Regions from separate parts of the Sphingomonas sp. Ant20 genome, predicted to be linked through region 2. Evidence: riboswitches for the same ligand, from Rfam matches in the RefSeq annotation. Region 2 holds a riboswitch; the other holds the start of a gene.
What was found. A riboswitch is a leader RNA that binds a small molecule or an ion and turns the genes downstream of it on or off. The one in region 2 is predicted to bind thiamine pyrophosphate.

Region 1 (11,960 bases), on a different contig from region 2:
CGAGCGTGAGGTCGTGCAGGTTGGGGACGAACAGGACCGGCAGGGCGCTATGCCGCTTGAACCGGTCGGGGAACAGCGTCGGCAGCAGCAGCGCGGGGTCGCCATAGACCGCCGGGACGTCCAGCCCGCGCTCCGAAAGGAACGCCGCCGTCAGCGGACCGCGGACCGCGCGGATGTCGAGTGCGTCGAAAGCGTGACGATCGGCGGGGATCTTGCCGTTGACGCCCGAGCCCCAGACGGTGTCGCCGGTCTTGGCGAAATGCATCACCGATCCGACCGTGAACAGCGTCGCGTCGCGCGCCGTCTCCTCGTCGAGGCTGCGGCCGTGCAGCGCGAGGACACGCTCGGCGACGACCGTCGCCAGCCGGTCGCCGAAATTGATCGCGCTGCCCGCTGGACGCCATTCGAACACGTCGACGCGCGGATAGCGGTCGTCATAGGACGGCGGTGGCGCATGGCGCAGACGCGAGAGTGCGCGGTGCAGGCGAGGAGGCATCATCTGTTTCATCGCTTCATCCGTTGTCCGAGCGTCGCGGCCAGGAAGGTCGCGTTCCCGACGAGATAGCGTGACGCCATCCGTCGGGGCTCTTGCAGAAGGCGGAAGGTCCATTCGATGCCCGCGCGCTGCATCCAGAGCGGCGCGCGGACGAACTGGCCCGCAGTGAAATCGAGAAAGGCGCCGATGCACAGGATCACCGCACCGACGGTGCCCGCATTGGCGGCCGCCCATTTTTCCTGCCGCGGCTGTCCCATGCCGGCGAGCACGAGCCGTGCCCCCGATGCGCGGATCCGCTCCGACAGCGCGGGTGCCTCATCGGCGCTGAAAAAGCCGTGATGGCTGCCCGCGATGCGGATGTTCGGGAAGCGCTCCGCCAGGATCGCAGCGGCCTTTTGCGCGACGCCTGGCGGGCTGCCGAGCAGGAAGACGCCCGTTCCCGCCGGCAGCGCGGCGAGCACCGCGGGCGTCAGGTCGGTGCCATTGAGATTGGCCGGGAAGCGCGTGCCGTAGAGCAGCCGGCTGGCGATATCGACGCCGCTGCCGTCGTTGAAGAACACGCCCGCCCGCGTCGCGGTCACGAAGGCGGGATCCGCCCGCGCAAGGTTGACGCTGTGCGCATTGCAGAAGCCAAAGATGGCCGGACCGTCGCCTTCTACCGCGGCAACCACCTGTGCAACGGCACCCGGTACATCGGTGGCGACCACATCGATGTGGCCGATTCGCCGAATCTCCATCATGCCCACCATGCTCAATCGATCAGGATCGAGCCGAGAACGGGGGTGGCATGCTCCTGCAGCACGGCCGCGGCGTTGCGCAGCGCGCGTGCGTCCGACCGGTTGCGGCGCGCGACGATGATCGCCGCGTCGAGCCCGAAACACGCCTCGAGCTGTGTCGCGCTGGCGGGGCCGGCGTCGAAGATCACCAGCCCATAATGATCGCGCAGCGGATCGAGCGTGTTCGCAAGCCGCTGGCGGTCGAAGAGCTCGGACGCGTTGGGGACGCTCGGACCCGCCGACAGCAGCGACAGGCCGGGGATCGCGGTCGTCTGGGCGATCGCCTCGACGCGGCCGCCCGACGACAGCAGCGTCGACAGCCCGGTCCGGTTGGGCAGGCGGAACAGCCCGTGCTGACGCGGCGCGCCGATGCCGCCATCGACGAGCAGCGTCGAATAGCCGGCCTGGGCGCACGCGACGGCCAGATTGGCGGTGAGCACGGTGGTATGCAGCGTCTCGTCGTCGATCCCGATCATCGCGATCCCCTGAAGCGGAGAGCCGTCGGGACGGACGTCGCGCGTCACGATCGCGCGAATGTCACGCGCGGTGACCGCGATGGGATCGTCGGGCGCGAATGCTGCGACGACCAGCGGATCGACGCGCTCATCGCCCTCGGGAAGAACGGTGAAGCCCTGCTGCAGCTCGATCGCGCGGCGCACCTGCTCCTCGGTCGCAAAGCCGAGCTGGACCGCCGCCTCGCCGAACAACAGCCCGGTTTCAGCCTGGCGATGCTCGATCTGGCGATGCGCCTCGGGCGACAGCGACAGCAATTTGCCCAGAAGCTGCCGCTGGCTGGGCGCTTCGGCGCCCGGCGCGACCGCGGGACGAACGACATTTGCCGTTTCGCTCGAACGAAGCCTCATGACGTCTGCCTTCCACCCAGCAGCGACGCGACGCGCGACTGCGAAAACGATACCGAGCCCAGCACGGGCACACCCATGGCCGTCGCTGCGCCACTCGACGTCCGCACCCGCGGCCGCCACAGTTCGAGCGCCAGCGCCGTCCCCGCCGCCAGCATCCCGCCCAGCACGAGGCCGAGCGCCAACCGCATCGGTACGTTGGGCGAGGAGGGGAACATCGGCGGCTGCGCGACGTCGAGCTGGACGACGTTGGTCGACGGCGCCTCGCTCTGCAGCCGCATCGTGCCGAGACGCTGGGTTACGGTGTCATAGGCCGCGCGCGCCGAATCGACGTCACGCTGAAGCACGTCGAGCTCGGCGCGGTCTCCCGCGAGCGACAGCATCTTGCCGCGCTGCTGGTTCAGCAGGGCGCGCATCTGGCTTTCCTTGCTGCTCGCCGCACCGCTGGCGACGCGCACCGCATTGGTGCTCGTCCCGGTCTCGACCGCGAGCCGGCGACGCAGCGCCGACAGTTCCGCCTCGGCGGCCTGACGCTGCGGGTGGTTCGGACCGAGATCCGCGCTGAGCTGTGCGACTTCGGCCGTCTTGGCCGAGATCTGCGTGCGCAGACCCTGGACGACACCGGCCGACTGCACGTCGAGCCCGGTGCTGCCGCCGCCCGCCCGCGCGCCGGCATCCGCCGCCGCCGCTTCGGCCGCGGTTAGCTGGCCGGACAATTCGGTCAGGCGCGCGGCGTCGGTGTTGTTGGTCGTCGTGTCGACGATCCCGGTGCGACGCTGGAACGCGGTCAGCCGGCCCTGCGCCTGCTCGAGCGCGGTGCGGACCTCGCGCGTGCGATCCTCGAACCAGCGCGAATAGGTGCGGGCGGGATCGGTCTGCAGTTGCAGGCGCGCATCTAGGTAGCTGGTGGCAAAGCCATTGGCGACCTGTGCCGAGAATTGCGGATCGGCCGATTTGAAGCGGATCGCGAGCACGCGCGAGGTCCGGCCCGGTATGACCTCGAGCCCGCCGAGCAGCTGGCGACCATACCAGGCGTTGACGTCGCCGGCGCCACCGGTGCGCGCACGCCACTGGTCAGCAACCTGCGGGTTGGCGGCAAGCTTCAGGTCGCGGACGACCGCGGCGGCGATCGCCTCGCTCTGCAGGACGTCGGCCTGGGTCGCGACGAGCGCGGCCACGCCATCCTGCTGCGGCGCCGCCTCGTCGGTAACCGACTGGGCCGGGCCGCCGTCGAACAGCAGCGAGGACTGCGCGACATAGGTCTTGGGCGTGACGGCCGTCCAGAGTGCGACCAGCACGACGATCAGCAGAATGATCGCCAGCTCGATACGCCAGCGCGCCTTGAGCGACGCGATCAGATCAGCGGGTATTAGCAAGGTTGCTCTCCTGCGGTGCGCCAAGCCGGGCCGCCGTGGTGGAAACAGGGGTCGTCATCAACAGCGCGATCAGCATCTGCGGCGCGGTACTGTCACGGAAATACACGCCATCGTGTTCGCCGTCATTGCCCCGTTCGCGGACCAATGCGGGGTCTAGCATCGAAATGGCACGATCATATCGATCGGTATCAAGCAAAACGACGTCCATCGTCGCGGCAGTGCGGGCCAAGGCCTCGAGCGCATCGCGCTGTTCGAGCGTGCAGCCGAGCACGACCTTCGCGAACAGCCGCGCATCGGGTTCGTTCATCTGCGCCCAGTGGCTGAACGCATCGACGAAGCCGGTGCGGGTATGCGCCTTGGTGACGATATCCGCGTCGCTGCTGACAGCGGCGAGCGATGAATGCCCGGCCAGCATGCGCAGGTGATAGGGCGAGCCACAGGCGGCATCGGCGATCATCGCGCGCGCATCGGTATCGAAGCGGACGCCGGTATTGGCCTCGCCACGTGCGATCAGCGCGTCGACGCTGTCGGCGCCGATCCGGCCCAGCGACACGATCCGCATGTGCCGGCGCAGCGACGGGTGGCCAGCGACGACGTCGGACACGGTCCGCGCGATTCCCACCAGCACGAACAGCACCGGCACGAGCGCGTCGGACAGCAGCTTCATCGCCGCAGCGACGTCGCTCTTCACGCTCGCATCCTCGATCCGGTCGAACTCGTCGAAGATCAGGATCGTCGGCGCGGTGACGCGGTCTGCCACCAGATCGACGAACGCCCGTGGGCCGAAATTCTCCGGCATCTGTTCGAGCTTCTGCGCAAAGGCACGCTGTCCGCCGGGCGCGAAGGCTGCGGGCGGGAGCGCGTCGAGATAGAGCCTGATGATGTCGGCGAAGGTCGCATGCGGTTCGCACGCGAAATAGAGCACGACGCGCCCGATTCATCCGCATGCTCGCCGAGCACGCGTACCAGCGACGTCTTGCCCGAGCCGCGTGCGCCGTGGATCACCGCATGCTGGTGAAAGTCGAGCGTCGCGGCGAGCAGATGGTCGAGCTCGACCGCGCGTCCGAACAGCTCGCCGCGGGTCCGCACCGGGCGTGCGGCATCGAACGTGTCCGCGATCCTGCGCCGGTCGCCGATCAGCCGCGTCGCGGTGCTTGCCGGGACGGGATCCGCGGGCAGGTCGACGACCGGCGCGGCGGGCGGGGTGTAGCGATGCGTCAGCTCGATCACGGGGGGCTCGGCCCATCCGCGGCCGTCCAGCCAGCGCGTCAGCGATGCAATCCATGACTTCAACATAATTCTTGTATCTGCCTTGCCGATCCGGGGAGCGGGTACGCGACGTTGCTGCAACGCACAATAGGATTGCCGTACGGCTCCACGGGGCCACTATACCCTGTGATCATTAAGATTTGTGCCGTATCAGGATAGACATTTGCGGTTTGTCCCCGGTCTTGTCGGGTTGCACGCTGTACATATACGGCCCCCACAGGGCGCCGCCTGCCCAATAGGTCCAACCGAGCCAGACGTCCGAGCCCGCGTCAAGTGTGCCGAGCACCGCATCGAGCGCGGCGAGGCAGTTCGGGTCGCTGCTCGCGCCGAATTCGCCGAGAAATCCCCGTGCCTTGTTGGCGCGCAGCCAGGCGGTGGCCGAATCGAACGCCTGTGCGGCGGCCTTTGGCGACACGCATTCCGGATGCGTGCCCGAGGAGTCGGCATCCGGATATTGGTGCATCTCGAACGCCATGTTGTTCGCCGGGTCGACGAGCGTTTTCAGCGCCTCGCCGTTCGAGTCGCTGCCTTTCGTCCAGGAATGGGCACCCGACCAGTTCGTTCCCGGGACGAGCACCAGATTGCGCGCGCCCGTCGCGCGGATTGCTTGCAAGGACGCCTCCGCAATCGGTCGCCACGCCGTGGCGGACAGGCCATTGGGTTCGTTCATCACGCCGAACCCGATACGCTTGTCCCCGGCATAATGGCGGGCGAGGCGGGTCCAGAGGTCGGCGAGCATCGCGCCGCGCGGGTCGATCTGGTCGAGCCGTTGGCCGCGGTATTTGGCGTAATTGTGCACGTCGAGGATGATCAGGCCGAACCCGCCGAGCCCAGCGATCGATTCGTCGAGCCGCGCGAGTTCCGCGGCGTCGATCGGGGCATTGGGCTGCGGTTGCAGCCGTTCCCAGAGAACGGGCACGCGGATCGCATTCATGCCCGCGGCGACGAAGGGCGCGGTCTCCTGTGGCTTGGGGTAGAAATAGTCGAAGCCGTAGCGCCCGGGAATGCGCTTGGAGGCAAAGCCGCCCGTCGCGATGTTGACGCCGGTATAGCGCGGATGCGCGGGCTTGCGCGGCCCTGTCGCGGAGGGGGCATCGGCGGCGGGATCGAGCGTGATCGGCAGACCGGTGCGCGCGGGCGCAATCATGACCGCAACGCCAGCCGTCGCGACCAGCGCAGCGCCTCCCAGCGCAATGAACAGGCCGTTATGTCGCATCGGCACGCCCATCACCCAAGCCGGTGACCCGTGCAAGCGTCACTCGACCAACGCCGGGGGAATCGCGACGGCTGGCCCGGATGGCAAGGCGTGCTGGTGCGGGCGGCGACGGACATGGCGGGGCAGTAGGGCATGAAAAAGGGCGCCCCGTTGCCGGAACGCCCTCTTCTCAGGCCGTGACCGCAGACGTCAGGCTGTTGCGAAACGGACCTGGCGACGACGAACGCGCAGGGCATCGCATGAAACGAGACATTCCGACCCCCGGACGCCGATCACTGATTTAGAGCCATTTTTCATTGATGAAGACCGAGTCCTCGGCCTTCAGTTCGCCGTCGAGATCGACCTTCTTCAGCTTCTCGCCGTCGCGGAAGATCGTGACGTTCCGCGTCGATCCGGCGAGCGTCGGACCACCGGCGCGGGCAAGCGCCTGGCGAACCGTCATCCCGGTCTTTAACGGGAAGGATCCGGGCGAATTCACCTGACCATAGACATAGATGACGGGCGCGACCGGAACGAAGAGCGTGTCCTTCGCCTCGAGCAGCGTCGCCGCGCTCCATTCGCCGCTGAGGTCCGAGAGGAGGATACGGTGTTCGACCGGATCGCCGACCCGCTTCAGGATCGCATAGTCCGCGCTGGTCCCACGCGTGCCGCCCGCGCGGGCGAGCGTCATGCCGACGGTCAGCTGCAGATCGAGCGGATAGATGCCGGGGGTTCCGACCTCGCCGAACACGGTCACCGAACTGCTGACGAACTGCGTGACCTCGACATTGACGACGGGCTTGACGAAATAGCCGCCGCTCCGCAGCCGGGCGGCGATGTCCGCGGCCAGTTCACGCGCGGTCTGGTTGCGCACCTGGACCGCGCCGAGGAACGGCAGGGTGATCGTGCCATCGCTTTTGACGCGCGTCTTGACCACCTGGCCCGGGCCCTGGCCGAAAATCGTCACCTCGACCTCGTCATCGGGGGCCAGGCGATAGCGTCGTTGGGTACGGCACCCGCCGGCGCGGGTGTCGGGCGCGCGGTTGGTACCTGCGCCCCGGCGGCCGCAGCGGCCATGAGCAACGGCAGAACAAGCGAATGCGCCATGCGGATCTTCATCATCATCCCCTTAGAAACGGGCCGTGACACCCGCCGATGCGGATGTGGCCGTATAGTCGTAAATCGCATTGTCCGCCGTGCGGCGCTGGTGAGCGACGTTCAGGCTGAGCCGCAGCGACCGGTGAAAATCGAATGCATAGCTTCCGCCGACGACGTTCAGCCTATCCTTGCCGCGTGGTGGTTGAAGCGTAAGCGCCAGATCCTCGCCGCGCGGGTCGCGTCGCGCGCGCTGGGCGAACAGCGTGGCGGTGCTACGCGCCGAGAGCAGATAGGACACGTTGAGGTTGTAGCTGTCGGCGATGATATAGGTCGCGCCAAACGAGCTCTGATTCTGCACCGCACGGCGGCCGGAGCCGACGATCGTGAACCGGGGCACCGGGCGTATCGTCACCTGCGCGTCGAACGACGGGCCGCTGAAGGACGGCACGGCCGCGCGCTTGGGGTCGGCATGCGTGATGCCGCCGCCAAGCCGGAAGCTGACGCGCGGCGCGACCGAACGTTCGAAGACCAGCTGGACGTCGGTGATCATCGTCGAATCGTCGATCCCGGTCAGATCCTCGATACCCGGGCGCGCGATCTTCGCAACCGAGCCAATGAGCTGCAGCGTACCGAGGCTGGGCCGCCCGTAGCCGATCCCCGCGCGCAGCGCCGACTGGTTCGTGTCCAGAACCTTGCGGCTGCTGTTGGTGAGCGACACGCGGTTGACGCCCACCGCGGGAAAGAAACCCGCCGCGGCGCGGCAGCTCGCGCCGACGTCATAGACCTGGCGCAGGAAGCTCTCGGTCACCACGGTGTTGGTGTCGCCGAGATCGAACTGCGCGCGTTCGAGCGCCGCGCTGCCGGTCACGCTGCAGGGCGCGCCGACCGGGGTCGTCACGCTCGAGGTCAGGTTGATCCGCTCGCGATCGAGGCCGCTGAACCGGGTGTTGAAATCATAGCCGACCGTGCCGCCGGCGGTGACGCGGGTGCGTCCGAAGATGCGGTTCAGGTCGACCGCCAGCGCCGGCGAAACGCGGATATTGTCGCGCGGTCCGCTGCCGCGCGCGTCGTTGAGACGCAGCACGTTGCTGTCATAGACACTGGTGATCACCGGCACGACACGAAACCGGTCGACATTGCCCGCGACGGGCACGCTGACGGGTGTGTTGACGTTGACCGTCTGTGCCTGCGCACCGCTCACCAAACCGCCGGTCATGGCCGCCGCGAGCGCGACCTTGCCGATCCGTGCAGTTCGCTCGTCTCGAGCCCTTCGCATTGTTTCCCGTCATGTTTTCAATTGCTACCCGCATGATGCGCGGTCGCATTTCGTCCTTCGAGCTATTCCGGCGCTTGTCAAATCTCGACTCGCGGCACCGGGCCCAAGGGCACCGCGTCTCGATAAGTGAAAAGCGCGATCAGGTCGAGTGACGGCGTCGCACGGTGCTGTCCCTTGATCGTACACCGGGTCGCGACGATTCGGGTGTCAGGCCTCGGCGATCAGGCTGAGCACGTCGCCGATCAGGCGTCGCATCGCGTCGCGCGCACCATCGGCATCGCGCGCGGCGATCGCGACGGCGACCGCGGCATGGTCGGCGATGTTCGCGCTGCGCCCCTTGATACGGTTGGTGAAGCGGATCGAGGTGCGAAGCGCGGTTTCGACCACCGACTGGAACTGTGCGTAGAAGGGGTTGCGCGACGCGCGCAGGACGGCGACGTGGAACGCGATGTCCGCGTCGAGTGGATCGTCATAGCTGCGCTCAGCCGCGGCCATCCGCGCCAGCCCCGCCTCGATCGCGACCATGTCCTGTTCGGTGTGGTACAGCGCCGCGAGCGCCGCCGCTTCCGGTTCGATCCCGATCCGCAGCTGGTTGAACTGCTGGAGCAGCTCGACCGAGAATTTGCGGTCCAGCAGCCAGCGCAGCACATCGGTGTCGAACAGGTTCCAGCTGCTCGCTGGCTGGACGATCGTGCCCTGTCGCGGGCGCGCGCTGACCAGTCCCTTGGCGGTCAGCATCTTGACCGCCTCGCGGGTCACCGATCGGCTGACGCCATGCGCCACCGCGATCTCCGCCTCGGTCGGGAAGGGCCGATCCGTATATTGGCCGGTCACGATGGCCTTGCCGAGCAGGTCGAGCATGCCATGCGTAAGGTTCCGTCCCAGATCCCGATTCTCCAGGGCAACGACGTCGGTCAGCACACGCTCCATAAAGCCTGTGTGGCGCAAACCGGTCCGGCTGTCACCCACTGCAAGCGTCTGGGTGGCGTGGATTGTCATATAATTCTGCCGCGCGTGTGCCGGGAAGGCGCTGCGGAAGGGCGAACGGGCAATAACGCTATCCCCGGAAGACCGAACCGCCTAGACGGCGCGCTCCCCGGGGGGCCGCTGACGCGCGGCTGAGAGGTGGGCTGCAGCCCATGACCCGCTGAACCTGATCCGGTTGATACCGGCGTAGGGAGGGCTGGCGGCGCGTCCGTCGTCCCTCCGTGTGGAGTGGACGCAAGACCGTGATGATCCTTCGATTTGACCTGATGACGGGCCGGCCGCCCCGTGTTGCGTGCAGTGCGCTGGCAGTGGCACTTGCTGCTGTGGTGGCCTTCACCCCCGCCGGCGCGCAGACGCAGGCGGATTCGCGGGACGGCGCCGACCCGGTCGATATCCGCGTCGTCGGTCTTCTCGATCCCGAGGGGCTGCTCCCCGACCAGACGGTGCCCAAGTCCGAGAGCGCGATCGCCGCGGCGTTCATCACCAAGCAGGCGCCGACGCTCAACGCGTTCCAGCTGGTCAACCTCCTGCCCGGCGCGACCGTCGCGTCGAGTGATCCTTACGGCTTGTCGACCAGTTCGAGCCTGACGTTGCGCGGGCTGGGGCAGGACGAGATCGGTGTGACGATGGAGGGCGCGCCGCAGAACGACATTGGCTATTATTACGCCTATCCCTCGCAGTTCGCCGATACCGAGAATCTGCAGCGCATCGCGCTGGCGCAGGGCGCGGTCGATATCGCGTCGCCGACGCTGGGCGGTGCGGGCGGGTCGCTGTCGCTCTGGCTCGACGATCCGAGTGCGGCGCCGCGCGGGCTCGTCGACCTGTCGATCGGGTCCTATGCGGCGCGGCGCGGCTTCGTCCGGCTCGATAGCGGGCGGATCGGCCAGACGGGGCTGCGGGCGTTCGTCTCCTATTCGAACACGCGCGCGAACAACTGGCGCGGTGCCGGCCATGACACGCGCCAGCATGTCGATGCCAAGCTGCTCGGCGAATGGGGCAACGGCAACCGCGCGAGCCTGGCGCTGTCGTTCAACGATGCAAACTCGTCGACCTATCGCAGCCCGACGCTCGCCGAATGGCGCGCCCAGGGACGCGATTTCAACTTCGATGCGCGGTACAGTGCGGGCAACACCAATTACTGGCGGCTCTACCGCGCGCCGTTCCGCAACCTCTATGCGTCGGCGCCGGTGCATCTGGCGCTGGGCGCGGGGGTGACGCTCGACAGCACCAGCTATCTGCAGTTCGGCTACGGCAATTCGCCCTATGGCACGCAGCTCGGCACGACCGGCAATTTCCTCGGCATCGAGCCGCTCGCCGATCCGATCGCGCTGCCGGGCGCGGTCGACGGGGTCGCGACGGTGCTGGGCAACTATACAGGTGACCAGCGCCGCGTGGGCACGGTCAACACGCTGACGATCGAGCGGGGCATCCACCGGCTGACCGCGGGGCTGTGGTTCGATCACGGCATCGACCGCGTCGTCCAGTCCTACACCGCGGTCGGCGCCGATGGCGCACCGGCCGATCGCTGGGGCTATCGCGCAAAGGCGATCCGGACCGCCGACGGCCGGTTGCTCGCCTATGAGAACCAGCGGACCGTGACGGTGACCAAGGCGGCGTTCCTGGCCGACCATGTCACGCTGACCCCGCGTCTTGCGGTCGATATCGGGTTCAAGGGCGTCAATGTGCTGCGCAGCGGGCGCAATTACTTGCCCGGCCCGCAGGACAGCGTCCGTCTCGACAGCTTCGCCGCGCTGCCGCGGGCGGCGGTGCATTACGAGATCGACGACCGGCAGCAGCTGTTCGCCAACATCACCACCAACTTCCGCACGCCGAACGAGTTCACGCTCTACGACAGCTATGCGGGCGGTGCGCTGGTCAGCGCGGGGACGACCGCGCTGAAGAACGAATATGCCGTCTCGCAGGAGCTGGGCTATCGCTATATCGGTACAGCGCTGTCCGCATCGGTGACGGGGTTTCATTATGATTTCCGCAACCGCCAGCTGGCAACGGTCATCAATAGCGGCGGCGCGCTGGTCAATTCGACGCTGAATGCCGGGGGACAGAGCTCCTACGGGATCGATGCCGAGATCGACTATCGCCCGGCGCGCGGTGTCAGCGTCTATGTCTCGGGCGAATATCTACGCGCGCGAATCAGCGACGACCTGCCGGTTGGCGACGATTATCTGCCGACCCGCGGCCGGCATGCGGTCTCGAGCCCGACCGTCCAGGTCGGTGGCGGCGGGACCTATGACGACGGACGGTTTTTCGGCAGTGTCGCGGTGAAATATGTCGGCCGGCAATATGCGACCTTCGTCAACGACGAGAGCATCAAGGGCTATGCGACGCTCGACCTGTCGGTCGGCGTGCATCTGGCGTCGATGCTCGACGGCAAGCGGACCGACCTGCGGCTGAACGCGATCAACGTGACCGATCCGCGCGTGCTGGCGGGGGTGCAGTCGGTCTCGACCAATGCGCGTGACGTGATCGGGCGCGGCGGGACGCTGATCGCGGGATCTGCGCCGACCTATTATGTCGGAAGTGGTGCGGCCGTCATGGCGACCATCTCGCGCGGCCTGTGACCGGAGCGCGCGCGATGATCGGCGCGGGCTCGCCGGCGGCGCATCTGG
Region 2 (11,960 bases):
TCGACCTCGCCTTCCGCGCCGATTCGAAGAAGTTCAGCCTGTTTGCGGGCCAGTCGCCGGTTGGGTTTGGCGGGGTGTTCGCGGCACCGAAAATGAGCGTGGTGTCGAAGGACCTGCTCGCCCGCGTCGGCACCGGGCTGGGCCTCGCGCTGGTGGCGACGCCGGTCGCGGGTGTGCTCGCGTTCGTCGATGTCGGCGATGCGAAGGCCACCGCGTGCGGCCCGGTGCTGGCCGGCGCGACCGCCAAGGCGCAGCGGACGACCAAGGGCGAGACGCGCGACGATGTCGGCCGCGGGACGACCGCCAAGGGCGAGGATGGCAAGGCGTCCGAGGCGGAGAAGAAGGGGCAGAAGAAGAAGTTTCTGGGGATCTTCTAAGGGCGGCGGCTTTGGTCTCACCCGCGCCGCTCACCTCACTGGCCCCCGTCACCCCGGCGAAAGCCGGGGCCCATGGTTTCGGCCAGCGCGGTTAGCGACCGTTCCGTGTCCGTGGGTCCCGGCTTTCACCGGGATGACGGATATCAGGCGGGGTGCGAGGCGTAACGCCAGCCTTCCCGCCATGACGGCCTCAGTGGTCGTGACCGCCATGGTCATGCGCATCACCCGTGATCCGGTGCATCGCCTCGAGCACGTCGTCCAGCCGCGCCGGATCGCCGATCGCGAGCACATGGCCTTCGCTCGCCGCGGTCAGCGGGTCGCCGTTCCAGTCGCACATCATCCCGCCGGCGCCTTCGACGACCGGGACCAGCGCGGCGAAGTCGTAGAGCTGGAGACCCGATTCGCAGACGACGTCGAGATGCCCGCTCGCGAGCAGCCCGTAATTATAGCAGTCGCCGCCATAGACCGGCCCCTGGCGCGGGTTGCCGCCCGAGATCGCCGCGACGAGCGCGAGATAATGCGGGACGTCAGCCTCGCCGAACAAATGCGGGCTGGTCGTCGCGATCGTCGATCCCGCCAGTTCGCGGCAGACCCGGGTGCGCACCGGCACGCCGTTCAGCGTCGTCGGACGCCCCGCGACGCCGACCCAGCGTTCGCGCTGGACCGGCTGGTCGATGATCCCGAGCACCGGCCAGCCATCCTCGACCAGCGCGATCAGCGTGCCGAAGATCGCGCGGCCGACGGTGAAGCTGCGCGTGCCGTCGATCGGGTCGAGCACCCATTTGCGGTTGGTGACACCGGTCTTCTCGCCAAATTCCTCGCCGACGATGCCGTCGCCCGAGCGTTCGGCGTCGAGCAGCCGGCGCATCGCCGATTCGGCCTCGCGGTCGGCGCGGGTGACGGGGGACTGGTCGTCCTTGATCTCGACGCCGTGCTCGTGGCGGAAATAGGGTCGGATGACGTGGCCCGCGGCATCCGCGAGGCGGTGCGCGAGGTCGATATCGGCTTGGGTCACTGGCATGCGCCCTGCCTATCGATACGGTACGGCGCGAGCAATGGACGGATGCCGCGAGCGGGCGTACGTCACTGCGATCATACCGGAGTATAGCCCCATGCGCCTCGTCCCGACCCTTGCCGCCCTCCTCGTCGCCACCCCCGCAGTCGCGGCGCTCGCGCCCGGTGCGAAGGCGCCCGACTTCACCACGCGCGGCGCGATCGCCGGCAAGGTGTTCACGGTCCACCTCGCCGAACAGCTGAAGAAGGGCCCCGTCGTGCTCTACTTCTTCCCCGCGGCCTATACCGGCGGCTGCAATGCCGAGGCGCATGCCTTTGCCGAGGCGGTCCCCGCGTTCAAGAAGGCCGGCGCGACGGTGATCGGCATGTCGGCGGACAACGTCGAGACGCTGAGCAAATTCTCGGCAGAGAAATGCGCGGGCAAGTTCGCGGTCGCCAGTGCAGGGCCGAAGGTCGTCGCCGGCTATGACGTCGCGCTCGGCAAGCAAGTGATGGGACGCGACGTCACGAAGCGCACCAGTTACGTGATCGGCCGCGACGGCCGGGTCGCCTTTGTTCACGACGACATGAACCCGGCCGAGCATGTCAGTTCGACGCTGGCCGCAGTTGAGACGCTTAACCGCCGATAGATCCGCAAATCGTCACGCGTTGCTAACCTTTATCGTTCTATTCCGGGGGCGAAACGGGGGCAAATGACATGCGGGACGCGCAGGGCGCACAACAGGTGAGCACGGAGGACCTGTTCGACCAGATCGGCCGATTCCTCCGTAAGCACCGGTTGCGTCCGGATCCGTCGCATTATGCGTTCGCGCATGCCGTGCTGTCGGCACCCGACGGCCCGCTCGCGGCGCAGGTTGCGCGATTGACCGAGGGCGGCGTCCGGCTGCTGCGCAGGGATATCGAGGCGCTTGGCGGACAGGTTACCGATACGCCCGCGACCGTCGACCCCGACGACCAATGCGATCCCGCGCTGCGCGAGGGGGAGGCGGACCGGCTGGTCGCCGAGACGCAGGAGCATGTCGACGGATTCGCGACGATCATGCACAGCATCCACGCCGAGACCCGCGGCTTCGGCCATGACCTGGCCGAAAGCGCGGCGGCGATCACGACGTCGCCGGGACTGGCCGAGATCGACGAGATCACGCGGATCACGACCGCGATGATCGGCAGGATCCGCGAGTCGGAGGTGCGGCTGGCCAAGGCGAAGCACGAGACCGACGTCCTGCGGGCCAAGCTCATCGAGGCCCGCGACAGCGCACGACGCGACACGCTGACCGGCCTGCCGAACCGGCGCGCGTTCGACGAGGCGTTCGGCGCACGCGACGCGGACAAAGGCCCCTATTGCCTCGCGGTATGCGACGTCGACCGGTTCAAGCGCGTCAATGACGCGTTCGGCCACGGCGTCGGCGACCGGGTGCTGACCGCGATCGGCCAGATGATCGCGGCGGGGTGCGAAGGGCATCTCGTCGTGCGGCACGGCGGCGAGGAGTTTGCGGTGCTGTTGTGCGGCGTCAGCCTGAGCGACGCCGCGCGCCTGCTCGATTCGGTCCGCGCGATCGTTGCCGCCAAACGCTTCCGCAATCGCGAGACCGATTCCCCGCTCGGCCAGATCACCTTTTCGGCAGGCGTCACCGCGATCCATGCGGACGAAGCCGCCGAGAGCGCGTTCGCCCGTGCGGACCGGCTCCTCTACACTGCCAAGGGCGACGGGCGCGACCGGATCTGCGCCGCCTGATCCGCGCGGCGGTCCGCGGCACCGATCCTTGGCGCCGTTCACCGGATAAGTGTGGCGCAAAATCCCAACTGCTGCGTGGCTGCTGCGAAAAACCGCGCTGATTCAGCCGGATACGGAACTGGCACGGGGTGTGCAAAGCAGGGGATATCGGCAGCCGGATGGTCCGGACGCCGCCATCACCGAAGGGAAGCCACCATGTCCTCGATCCATTTCGAATCCGCCAAGCGCATCCTCCTCTCGTTCGCCGGGGCGCTGGTCTTCGCCGGCATCGCGATCAGCGCAGCGACGCCGATCATCCCGATCGCGTGATCCGGCCTGACTGCGGAGACTGCATCATGCTTCATCACCTCCATCGCGGCCAATACCGGCCCGACCGCCTGCGGGACAGCGGCCTGCTCGTCGGCATCGTCGCCTTCTCGACCACCGTCCTGCTGATCGCGACTCATGCCGCAGCGTTCGCCTGATCGGCAGCGCGGGGGATCCCTGCCCGCCAGGCGCGGGTCGCGGTCAGGCCAGCATGGCCGAAGAAGCGGGGCCGACGGGCGCGGCCTCCTCGCGCGAATAGGTCCCGATCAGCAACCCCGCCGCGAGCACATGTCCCGACATCGCCTCGACCAGCGCGGTGCGGCCCGGTGACACGCCTGGATCGCCCAGCGCCGCATCGAGCGCGAACAGCTGGAAGGCGTAGCGATGTTCGCCATGCCCGGTCGGCGGATCGGGCGGCAGCCAGCCTTCGCGCAGATATGAATTGCGCCCGACATCGCCGTCGGGCGTCCCTGCGCCGTCGGCCGCGATCGCACCTTCGGCCAGTCGCAGCCCATCGGCAGCGATATGCCAGACGATCGCGTGAACCAGCGGTTGCGGCGTCGGCGCATCCGCATCCTCGACGATCAGCGCGAGCGCGGCGGTGCCCGCAGGTGGCACGCTCCAGACCAGCGGCGGCGACACCCCGTCACCATCGGCGGTGAACCGCGGCGGCAACCGCCCCTCATGCGCAAAGGCGGGGCTGGTCAGGTCGAGCGTCGCGAACCCCGTGCCGGCCTGCGCGCCGACCCGAGACCGGACCGGGCGATCACCAACGCGTCGGCACCAGCGCGCAATCCTTTAAGTGCGTGGCCGAGCCAGGCAGGCATGTGTTCAAGCATCGTTACCCTCCGAAGGACAGGCGCCAGGGCGCAGGACCGGTGCGCCATCGGCATACCAGCGGCTCTGATCGCGCATCGTGCCGGCATCGTGATAACAGGCCTGCGCTGTCCCACCCGCCGGATCGATCGCGACCATCCAGTTGTGATCGCCGCAGTTATGTGCCTCGCACCCCCAGGAGGCGATGCGCCGGCCCCGTTGGAAGATCGGCGTCTGCGGTCCCGAGCGTCCGCGGATCAGCGACCGCAGCCGGGCATCGTCGACCACCGCGAGCAACCCGCCGGCCACCTCGGTGCGATCGAAGAAATCGACGCCATCGACCGCGTCATGCGGGTATTTGCCGACATAGGCGGTGAGCGGCGTGGTCTGCGCCTGCCCCGCCACGGGGGTCGGCGTCCGCGTGGCAGGCGGCGTGAAGTTGGCGACCGCAGCGGTCTGCTGGGGATCGTCGCCCGCACTGCAGCCTGACACGGCCATGGCAAGCATTGCCATCCCCGCACGCAGCGACAGGGTGATCGGCGCAGCCCCGGATCCGATATGCATCGCAGCCCCCTCATGGTCTTTTCATCCCAACGCGCCGACCGGGCTGAGGTTGCCCGCGATGCCGGCGCTGCCGGGGCGACTCGACGATCCGAATCTACGGGTATGCGCGAGTGCAAGCGTGTATCGTCGCCGTCCCGGGGCGCTCCGCCCCGCCGGAAGGGCAGCATCATGGCCAAGAGCCAGAAGAAATCGAACAAGGAAGTCCGCAAGCCCAAGGCCGAGAAGGAGCCCAAGGCGAACGCGTCGAACCCGACGACCAAGGGCAAGCCCGTCGAGATGACGACGCTCAAGTGATCCGGCACGAAACAGGACGATGACGATGGCGGACGACGATTACGTCTATGACGAGGCCAGCGGCGAATGGGTCGCCGCCGACGCCGCATCCACGACCCGCGCGGCGGACGACGACACGGTCGTGGTCCGCGACTCGGTCGGCAACGTGCTGGCGGACGGCGACCAGGTGACGCTGATCAAGGACCTGACCGTCAAGGGCGCGGGCCAGACGCTCAAGCGCGGCACGCTGATCAAGGCGATCCGCCTGACCGGTGACGCGCAGGAGATCGACTGTCGCTATGAGGGGATCAAGGGTCTGGTGCTGCGCGCGGAGTTCGTGCGCAAGCGGTAACGGACGCACCCCCTGATCCTCCCCCTGCCGGGGGAGGAGTTCGGGATGTGGCGGATCAGACGTCCGCGGGGAGGTAGATCTCGCTGCCCTTCTCGCGGAACCTCTCGCTCATTTCAGCCATGCCCTTTTCTGCGTCGGCATGCGCACCCTTGGCGAAGATCGCGCGGTTGGCGTCGGTCTGATCGATATCGGCCGCTAGGAACGTGTCGGCGGGGCCGTTCTGTTTGGCGGCGAAGTCACGCACCTCCTGCGTGATCTTCATCGAGCAGAATTTCGGACCGCACATCGAGCAGAAATGCGCGGTCTTGGCGCCTTCTGCGGGGAGCGTCTGGTCGTGATATTGCTCGGCCGTATCGGGGTCGAGGCTCAGGTTGAACTGGTCGCGCCAGCGGAACTCGAAGCGCGCGCGGCTCAGCGCGTCGTCGCGCATCTGCGCGGCAGGGTGACCCTTGGCGAGGTCGGCGGCGTGTGCGGCGAGCTTGTAGGTGACGACGCCGACCTTCACGTCGTCGCGGTCGGGCAAGCCCAGATGCTCCTTGGGCGTGACGTAGCAAAGCATCGCGGTGCCGTACCAGCCGATCTGCGCCGCGCCGATGCCGCTGGTGATATGGTCATAACCCGGCGCGATGTCGGTGGTGAGCGGCCCCAAGGTATAGAAGGGCGCCTCGCCGCAGACCTCGAGCTGCTTTTCCATATTCTCCTTGATCTTGTGCATCGGCACATGGCCGGGGCCCTCGATCATAACCTGGACGTCGCTCTTCCATGCGCGGTGCGTGAGTTCACCGAGCGTGTAGAGCTCGCTGAACTGCGCCTCGTCGTTCGCGTCGGCGATGCTGCCGGGGCGCAGCCCGTCGCCGAGCGAATAGGCGATGTCATACGCCTTCATGATCTCGGTGATCTCGTCGAAGCGCTCGTAGAGGAAGCTCTCCTTGTGGTGGCTGAGGCACCATTTCGCCATGATCGAGCCGCCGCGCGAGACGATGCCGGTGACCCGCTTGGCGGTCATCGGGATATAGGCGAGGCGCACGCCGGCGTGGATCGTGAAGTAATCCACGCCCTGCTCCGCCTGTTCGATCAGCGTGTCGCGGAAGATCTCCCAAGTCAGATCCTCGGCGACGCCGCCGACCTTCTCGAGTGCCTGATAGATCGGCACGGTGCCGATCGGCACGGGGCTGTTGCGCAGGATCCATTCGCGCGTGTCGTGGATGTTGCGGCCGGTGCTCAGGTCCATCACCGTGTCCGCGCCCCAGCGGATCGACCAGACGAGCTTGTCGACCTCGGCGGCGACGTTCGACGCGACCGCCGAATTGCCGATATTGGCGTTGATCTTGACCAGGAAGTTGCGGCCGATCGCCATCGGCTCGGATTCGGGGTGGTTGACGTTGTTGGGGATGATCGCGCGGCCGCGCGCGACCTCGTCGCGGACGAACTCGGGGGTGACGAAGTCGGGGATCGACGCACCGAAGCTCTCGCCGTCGCGCTTATACTCTTTCAGCATCGCGCGGCCGAGATTCTCCCGCGTCGCGACATATTCCATCTCGGGCGTGATGATGCCACGGCGTGCGTAATGCATCTGGCTGACATTGGCGCCAGCCTGGCGCGCAACGGGCGCTTGATGCTGCCGGGAAATTGCGGGACGCCGCCCGAGCGGTCGGGGCCGAGCTGGCCATTATCCTCGGGCCGGACCGCGCGCGCGTCGTAACTCTCGACGTCGCCGCGCGCCTCGATCCACTGGCGGCGGAGTTGCGGCAGGCCGGCGTGATGTCGATCGTCGCCCTGGGGTCGGTGTACGGACCGCTGGTGTCGTAGACGCGCAAGGGCGGCTCGGAGCAACTGGGGTCGAGCACGATCTCGCGCATCGCGACGCGGACGTCGGGGCTGGAGGGCACCGCGACATGGATCTTCCGCGAGCCGCGGATCGGGCCGGTGGTGACGCCGATGTCGGCGGTCGGGATGCGGGGATCGTAATCGGCCATGCGCTTGCTCCTAAAGGTCTCGGAGCAAGGCATGCGGTTCTGTGGCGACCGCTCCCTCCCTCCGCCGGTATCAACCGGATCAGGTTCAGCGGGTCGAAGGCTCCTGCCTTCCTCTCAAGCGCGGATCGGCGCTCCCCCGGGGTAGGGCGAGCATAGGCGCAACGGACGGGGGCGCAAACGGAAAAACCCCGCACGGCCGGGCCGCACGGGGTTTCGGATCGATCGGCGGGTTGCGATCAGAAGGTGTAGGTCAGGCCCACCGCGCCGAGCCACTGGTCGGCATCGCCGCGTCCGCGACGATCGGGCTGTCCTTGTACTTGCCGAGCATGCGGCCGTAGAGCACCCCTGCGCCGACGCCGAAGCCGCGGCGCAGATCGCCCGACAGGCTCTGCAAAGCAAACGCGGAGACGTTGACCCGGCGGAAGCCGCTGTCGTTGATGTCATAGGTGCGCAGACCGCTGTTGATCGTGCCGATCGGCGTGACCGCGGCATAGGTCCGGCCAAAGCCCTTGCCTGCATAATCCGCCGACAGGCCGAAGGCGACCAGGGTGCGGACCGACAGCGGCGTCGTGTAGTTGACCTGCGGGGTGATGACATAGCTGTCGTGCGTGCCCGACACGTCGTGGATATAGGCGACACGCGCGGTCAGCGTGTCGTAATCGCTGGTGATGACGCCGGTCTTGCCGATGCCGACAAAGCCGCCGACTTCATAGGCCGTGTCGATCTTGCCGAGCGCGCGGACCTGCCGGTTGTCGACCCGGCCCGTGCGATCGGTGCGGACGGCGGCGATAACGCCGACTTCGTAGTTGATCCCGACCGACCCGGTATTGGGGATCAGGTTCACATAGAGCTGCGTACCGCGCGTGAAGAAGTCATGCCCGCGGATCGTGCCGATCGCGACCGCGCCGGGGGTGAAGCTGTTGCTGTCCGCACCCTCGTAATCGGGAAGCGACGCGACGCCGAGACCGAGCGTGATGCGGTTGTTGTCGGCGGGATCGGTGATTGGCGGGGTCGGATTGGGATCCGTCTGCGCAAGTGCCGGCGTGGCGAGGGCGACGGCCGCGGTTGCGGCAGTCAGAACGAGTGAGAATGCGCGCAAGGACGGGCTCCGGACAAAAAGGTTCCACCGCGCAACGCGGGGCAACCCCATTCGGTCCGTTGCAATCCGTCAGAAGATGTAACGCATCCTAACCTGTTGCATTTCGGCATCACCGGCGAGCATGAACCGTGCTGCGGAAAAGCGCGGCGGTCCGAAGCGTACCGCCGCGTTGTTCGAGAAGCCATAGCCCTCGCGCGGGATACCCGCGATCGTGTCGAGCTTGGAGTTGCTGTTCTCGTCATGGATGATCGCCAGCGCATAGCCACGCTGCGGCAGGCCCGGAAAGCTCGTCGTCCGGACCGCGGCGGGCAGGGTCCGGGTCAGTGCCTTGGCATCGTCGACACAGGCGGGGAAATTATCGGGGTCGGCGGTCAGGCAGATACGGATCAACCCCTTGGCCGAGCGGAGATTGTCGACCTCGACGTCAAGCCGCGTGACCGGGCTCGCTGCCGCCAGAACGGCCCAGACCGCGGCCGCCGCCAGCACGCGCGGCAGCCTTGGCATGCGAGCTGCCCGCATCGCCGTGCTCCCGGTCGGTGCCGCAGAGCCGATCCCAGAACCGGAAAGTGAGCTCATAATTGCACCTGTATCGTTCATGATGTGGCTGATGGTGGCTGGCCGTGATCAGCCATGTCCCCAATGCTCCCCTCCACATGAACCGGGGAAAAACCTCCCGGCCCATCGGATTGGCCCCCTCCATAACGGTCATGACCGTCAGAGCCAAACCGAGCGCACCGCCAGGGTCGGAATCGCGACGACCCGTAGCGGAATTATCACAGCAACGGGACCGGATCGAACGCCGTTGCCATTCAGATCCTAGGTCGACCACACCCGGACGGTGCTCCACCTGTTTGCACTCACTCTAGCCTATCGCCCCCGCAAAATGATCGATACCGGCGGCATCCGGGTACGCGGCTGCAAAGCGCGACGGCCTGTGCGCCTGCAAACTTGACGCCGCCCTGATCTATGTCCGAACACCGAATCCTCATCATAACTTTATCGATTTTGCAGAATTCATGCGCCAACAACTCGGTTGTTGAAGTCTCATTGACGCCTTGCAATGTGAAATTTCACTCAGGTCAACGAATTTCAGATCCGGATAGCAGAACATTGCTCCATTACGACGATAACGCCTGTTTGAAAGTCTGACGCCATGTCGGAGACAGGCCATCTCGATACTATAAATTTAGGAGATGAGGATATGGCAACCATCAACATCATGATTGCTGTGGATGTGGAAACAGCTCAGTCGACGGCCAGTGGCCAGACCATCACCCAGGGTCTGTATATGATCGACACGACGGGCTATGAAGGCACGTCCGAGGGTGGCAACGAGTTGACGACGCCGTGCAATGCCGGTGACGTCTTGGTGTGGACCGTCTATCCCATCAATCCCGCCGATAATATCGCAATCACCGGGTTTACCGGTCAATGCACGCAGAACCCGCCGAATAGTGTATTCCAGAATCTTGAAAAACAGACGACGCCCGCGGGCGCATCTATTGGACCTGTGTGATCAACAACGGCACAGGACAGGGGTCCTACCAGTACAGCGTCGTCTTCTCGATGTCGGGCAAGACCTACAGCTATGACCCGTTCATCAAGGTCCCGGCGAACTGATCGCCAGCGCGTAAACATGGGCATGAGCGCTCCCGGCTGATCCGGAAAAGAGCGCGCACCGCACACGGTGCCGGGCAGCAGCGACGACTTGCGGCTGCCCGGTACCGTAAAAACCCGCGCAGTTCCTCGGCCAGCATCGCTCGACCTGTCCGCCGAGCGTCCGGAACCGAGGTCAGGCGCGCCGGTCGAGGATTAGGATCGGCGCGTCACGATAACGACCCTCGATGCGCAGGCGGTAGCGAGGCGCTCGGCGAGGCTGAGCGAGGGCGCGTTGCCGGGGTCGATGATGCAGGTCGTGGCGGCGATGCGCGGGTCGGCCCAGGCCAGGACCGCCGCCATAGCCTCCGACGCATAGCCCTGGCCCTGCGCGTCGCCGGTCAGCGTCCAGCCCATTTCGGGGCCGATCGCACCGGGACCGTCGATCGGCGGCAGGATCGCGCGCCGCGCATCGATCAACCCCATCTCGCCGATCAGCCGGCCGGTCGCGGTCTCGCGCACGATCCAGCTGCCATAGCCGAACGCGGTCCACTGCCCGATCGAGCGGAGCAACCGGATCCACACCTCCTCGCGACTGCGCGGCGAGCCGCCGATCATCGCATAGACGCGGGCATCGGCCCACATCGCGGCGCAGTCGTCGAGATCGGCAGGGACATGGCCGGTCAGCGTCAGGCGCGCCGTGGCCAGCGTCGGCGCCTGGGGGTGGCGGGGGCCGGCGTGCGGTGCTGGCGAAGCGTCGGTCGGGTGTGAGGGGGCATGGCGGCTCCGGATCTGGCATGGACATAGTGGCGGAGATGGCGGCGGCGCGCCATGCCCGACCTGGCGCTCCCCGTCCCTTCGCGTCCGCCGCGCGGTGGCAGCGGAAGGCGGTAACCCGAGGGGGATCGCCTCGGTGGCGGAAGAGGCAGGGGGGCCGGCAATGCAGGTTGTCTTCGCGTGCGATTGGGCGGGAAAGGCTGTTTTCGCAGGCGCCGGTTTGCGCTAGTCGGAGCCATGGCATCGACGATCTCCTGCGACGTCGCGATCGTTGGCGCGGGCCTGGCCGGCGGGATGATCGCGCTGGCGCTCAAAGCGAAGCATCCGGCGCTCGACGTGCGGCTGGTCGATGCCGCCCCGACGGTCGGTGGCAATCACCTCTGGTCGTTCTTCGACAGCGACGTGGCGGCGGCGGACCGCTGGATCGTCGCGCCGCTCGTGGTGCATGGCTGGCAGGGCTATGACGTGCGCTTTCCAGGGCATGCGCGGACCATCGACGCGCGTTACAATTCGATCGAGAGCGTCCAGCTCGACCGCGAGGTACGCCGCGTCCTGCCGCCGCACGCGCTGATGCTCGACCGCAAGGTCAGCGGCGCGAGCGCGACCGCGGTGGTGCTGAGCGACGGCGACCGGATCGAAGCGACCGGGGTGATCGACGCGCGCGGGCCGGGCGACCTCACGCTGCTCGATCTGGCGTGGCAGAAATTTCTCGGACGCGAGATGCTGCTCGACGCGATGCACAAGGCGCCGCGGCCGATGGTGATGGATGCAGGCGTCGAACAGCTCGACGGCTATCGCTTCGTCTATTGCCTGCCGTTCAAGGCGCGGCGGATGTTCGTCGAGGACACCTATTACAGCGACACGCCCGATCTCGATCTGCCCGTGCTGCGCGACCGGATCGATGCCTATGTCGCCGAGCGCGGCTGGTCAGTGAAGCGGATCGAGCGCGAGGAATCGGGCGTGCTGCCGGTCGCGATGGGCGGCGATTTCGAGGCCTATTGGCGCTCGACCGGCGCGCGCGTCGCCAAGGCGGGGATGCGCGCGGGGATGTTCCACCCGACCACCGGCTATTCGC

Region 1: linked by a shared signal. The riboswitch ahead of NI18_RS12750 (TonB-dependent receptor) and the one ahead of thiC (phosphomethylpyrimidine synthase ThiC) in region 2 are both predicted to bind thiamine pyrophosphate.

What each region holds. Positions count from the first base shown of each region.
Region 1 is NZ_JRVI01000091.1:2,395-14,354, reverse strand. Features, by position in the region: gene NI18_RS12800 (polysaccharide pyruvyl transferase family protein) at 1-508, opposite strand, end outside; gene NI18_RS12795 (WecB/TagA/CpsF family glycosyltransferase) at 505-1,233, opposite strand; gene NI18_RS12790 (CpsD/CapB family tyrosine-protein kinase) at 1,248-2,135, opposite strand; gene NI18_RS12785 (GNVR domain-containing protein) at 2,132-3,508, opposite strand; gene NI18_RS22420 (hypothetical protein) at 3,492-4,268, opposite strand; gene NI18_RS24375 (ATP-binding protein) at 4,235-4,801, opposite strand; gene NI18_RS12775 (glycoside hydrolase family 5 protein) at 4,911-5,993, opposite strand; gene NI18_RS12770 (SLBB domain-containing protein) at 6,274-6,723, opposite strand; partial or broken gene NI18_RS27050 (polysaccharide biosynthesis/export family protein) at 6,760-6,969, opposite strand; gene NI18_RS12765 (outer membrane beta-barrel protein) at 7,102-8,346, opposite strand; gene NI18_RS12755 (FCD domain-containing protein) at 8,554-9,276, opposite strand; TPP riboswitch at 9,441-9,529, shown strand; gene NI18_RS12750 (TonB-dependent receptor) at 9,579-11,912, shown strand; gene NI18_RS12745 (phosphotransferase) at 11,927-11,960, shown strand, end outside.
Region 2 is NZ_JRVI01000060.1:35,738-47,697, reverse strand. Features, by position in the region: partial or broken gene NI18_RS10110 (AsmA family protein) at 1-377, shown strand, start outside; gene NI18_RS10105 (inositol monophosphatase family protein) at 568-1,398, opposite strand; gene NI18_RS10100 (peroxiredoxin) at 1,490-2,020, shown strand; gene NI18_RS10095 (GGDEF domain-containing protein) at 2,116-3,126, shown strand; gene NI18_RS26860 (hypothetical protein) at 3,462-3,590, shown strand; partial or broken gene NI18_RS10090 (YbhB/YbcL family Raf kinase inhibitor-like protein) at 3,634-4,271, opposite strand; gene NI18_RS10085 (hypothetical protein) at 4,264-4,812, opposite strand; gene NI18_RS26855 (hypothetical protein) at 4,981-5,106, shown strand; gene NI18_RS10080 (alkylphosphonate utilization protein) at 5,132-5,437, shown strand; partial or broken gene thiC (phosphomethylpyrimidine synthase ThiC) at 5,493-7,413, opposite strand; TPP riboswitch at 7,453-7,562, opposite strand; gene NI18_RS10070 (MipA/OmpV family protein) at 7,664-8,512, opposite strand; gene NI18_RS10065 (DUF2141 domain-containing protein) at 8,582-9,031, opposite strand; partial or broken gene NI18_RS23305 (sterol desaturase family protein) at 8,937-9,304, opposite strand; gene NI18_RS10060 (hypothetical protein) at 9,714-10,028, shown strand; gene NI18_RS10055 (GNAT family N-acetyltransferase) at 10,325-10,753, opposite strand; gene crtY (lycopene beta-cyclase CrtY) at 11,123-11,960, shown strand, end outside.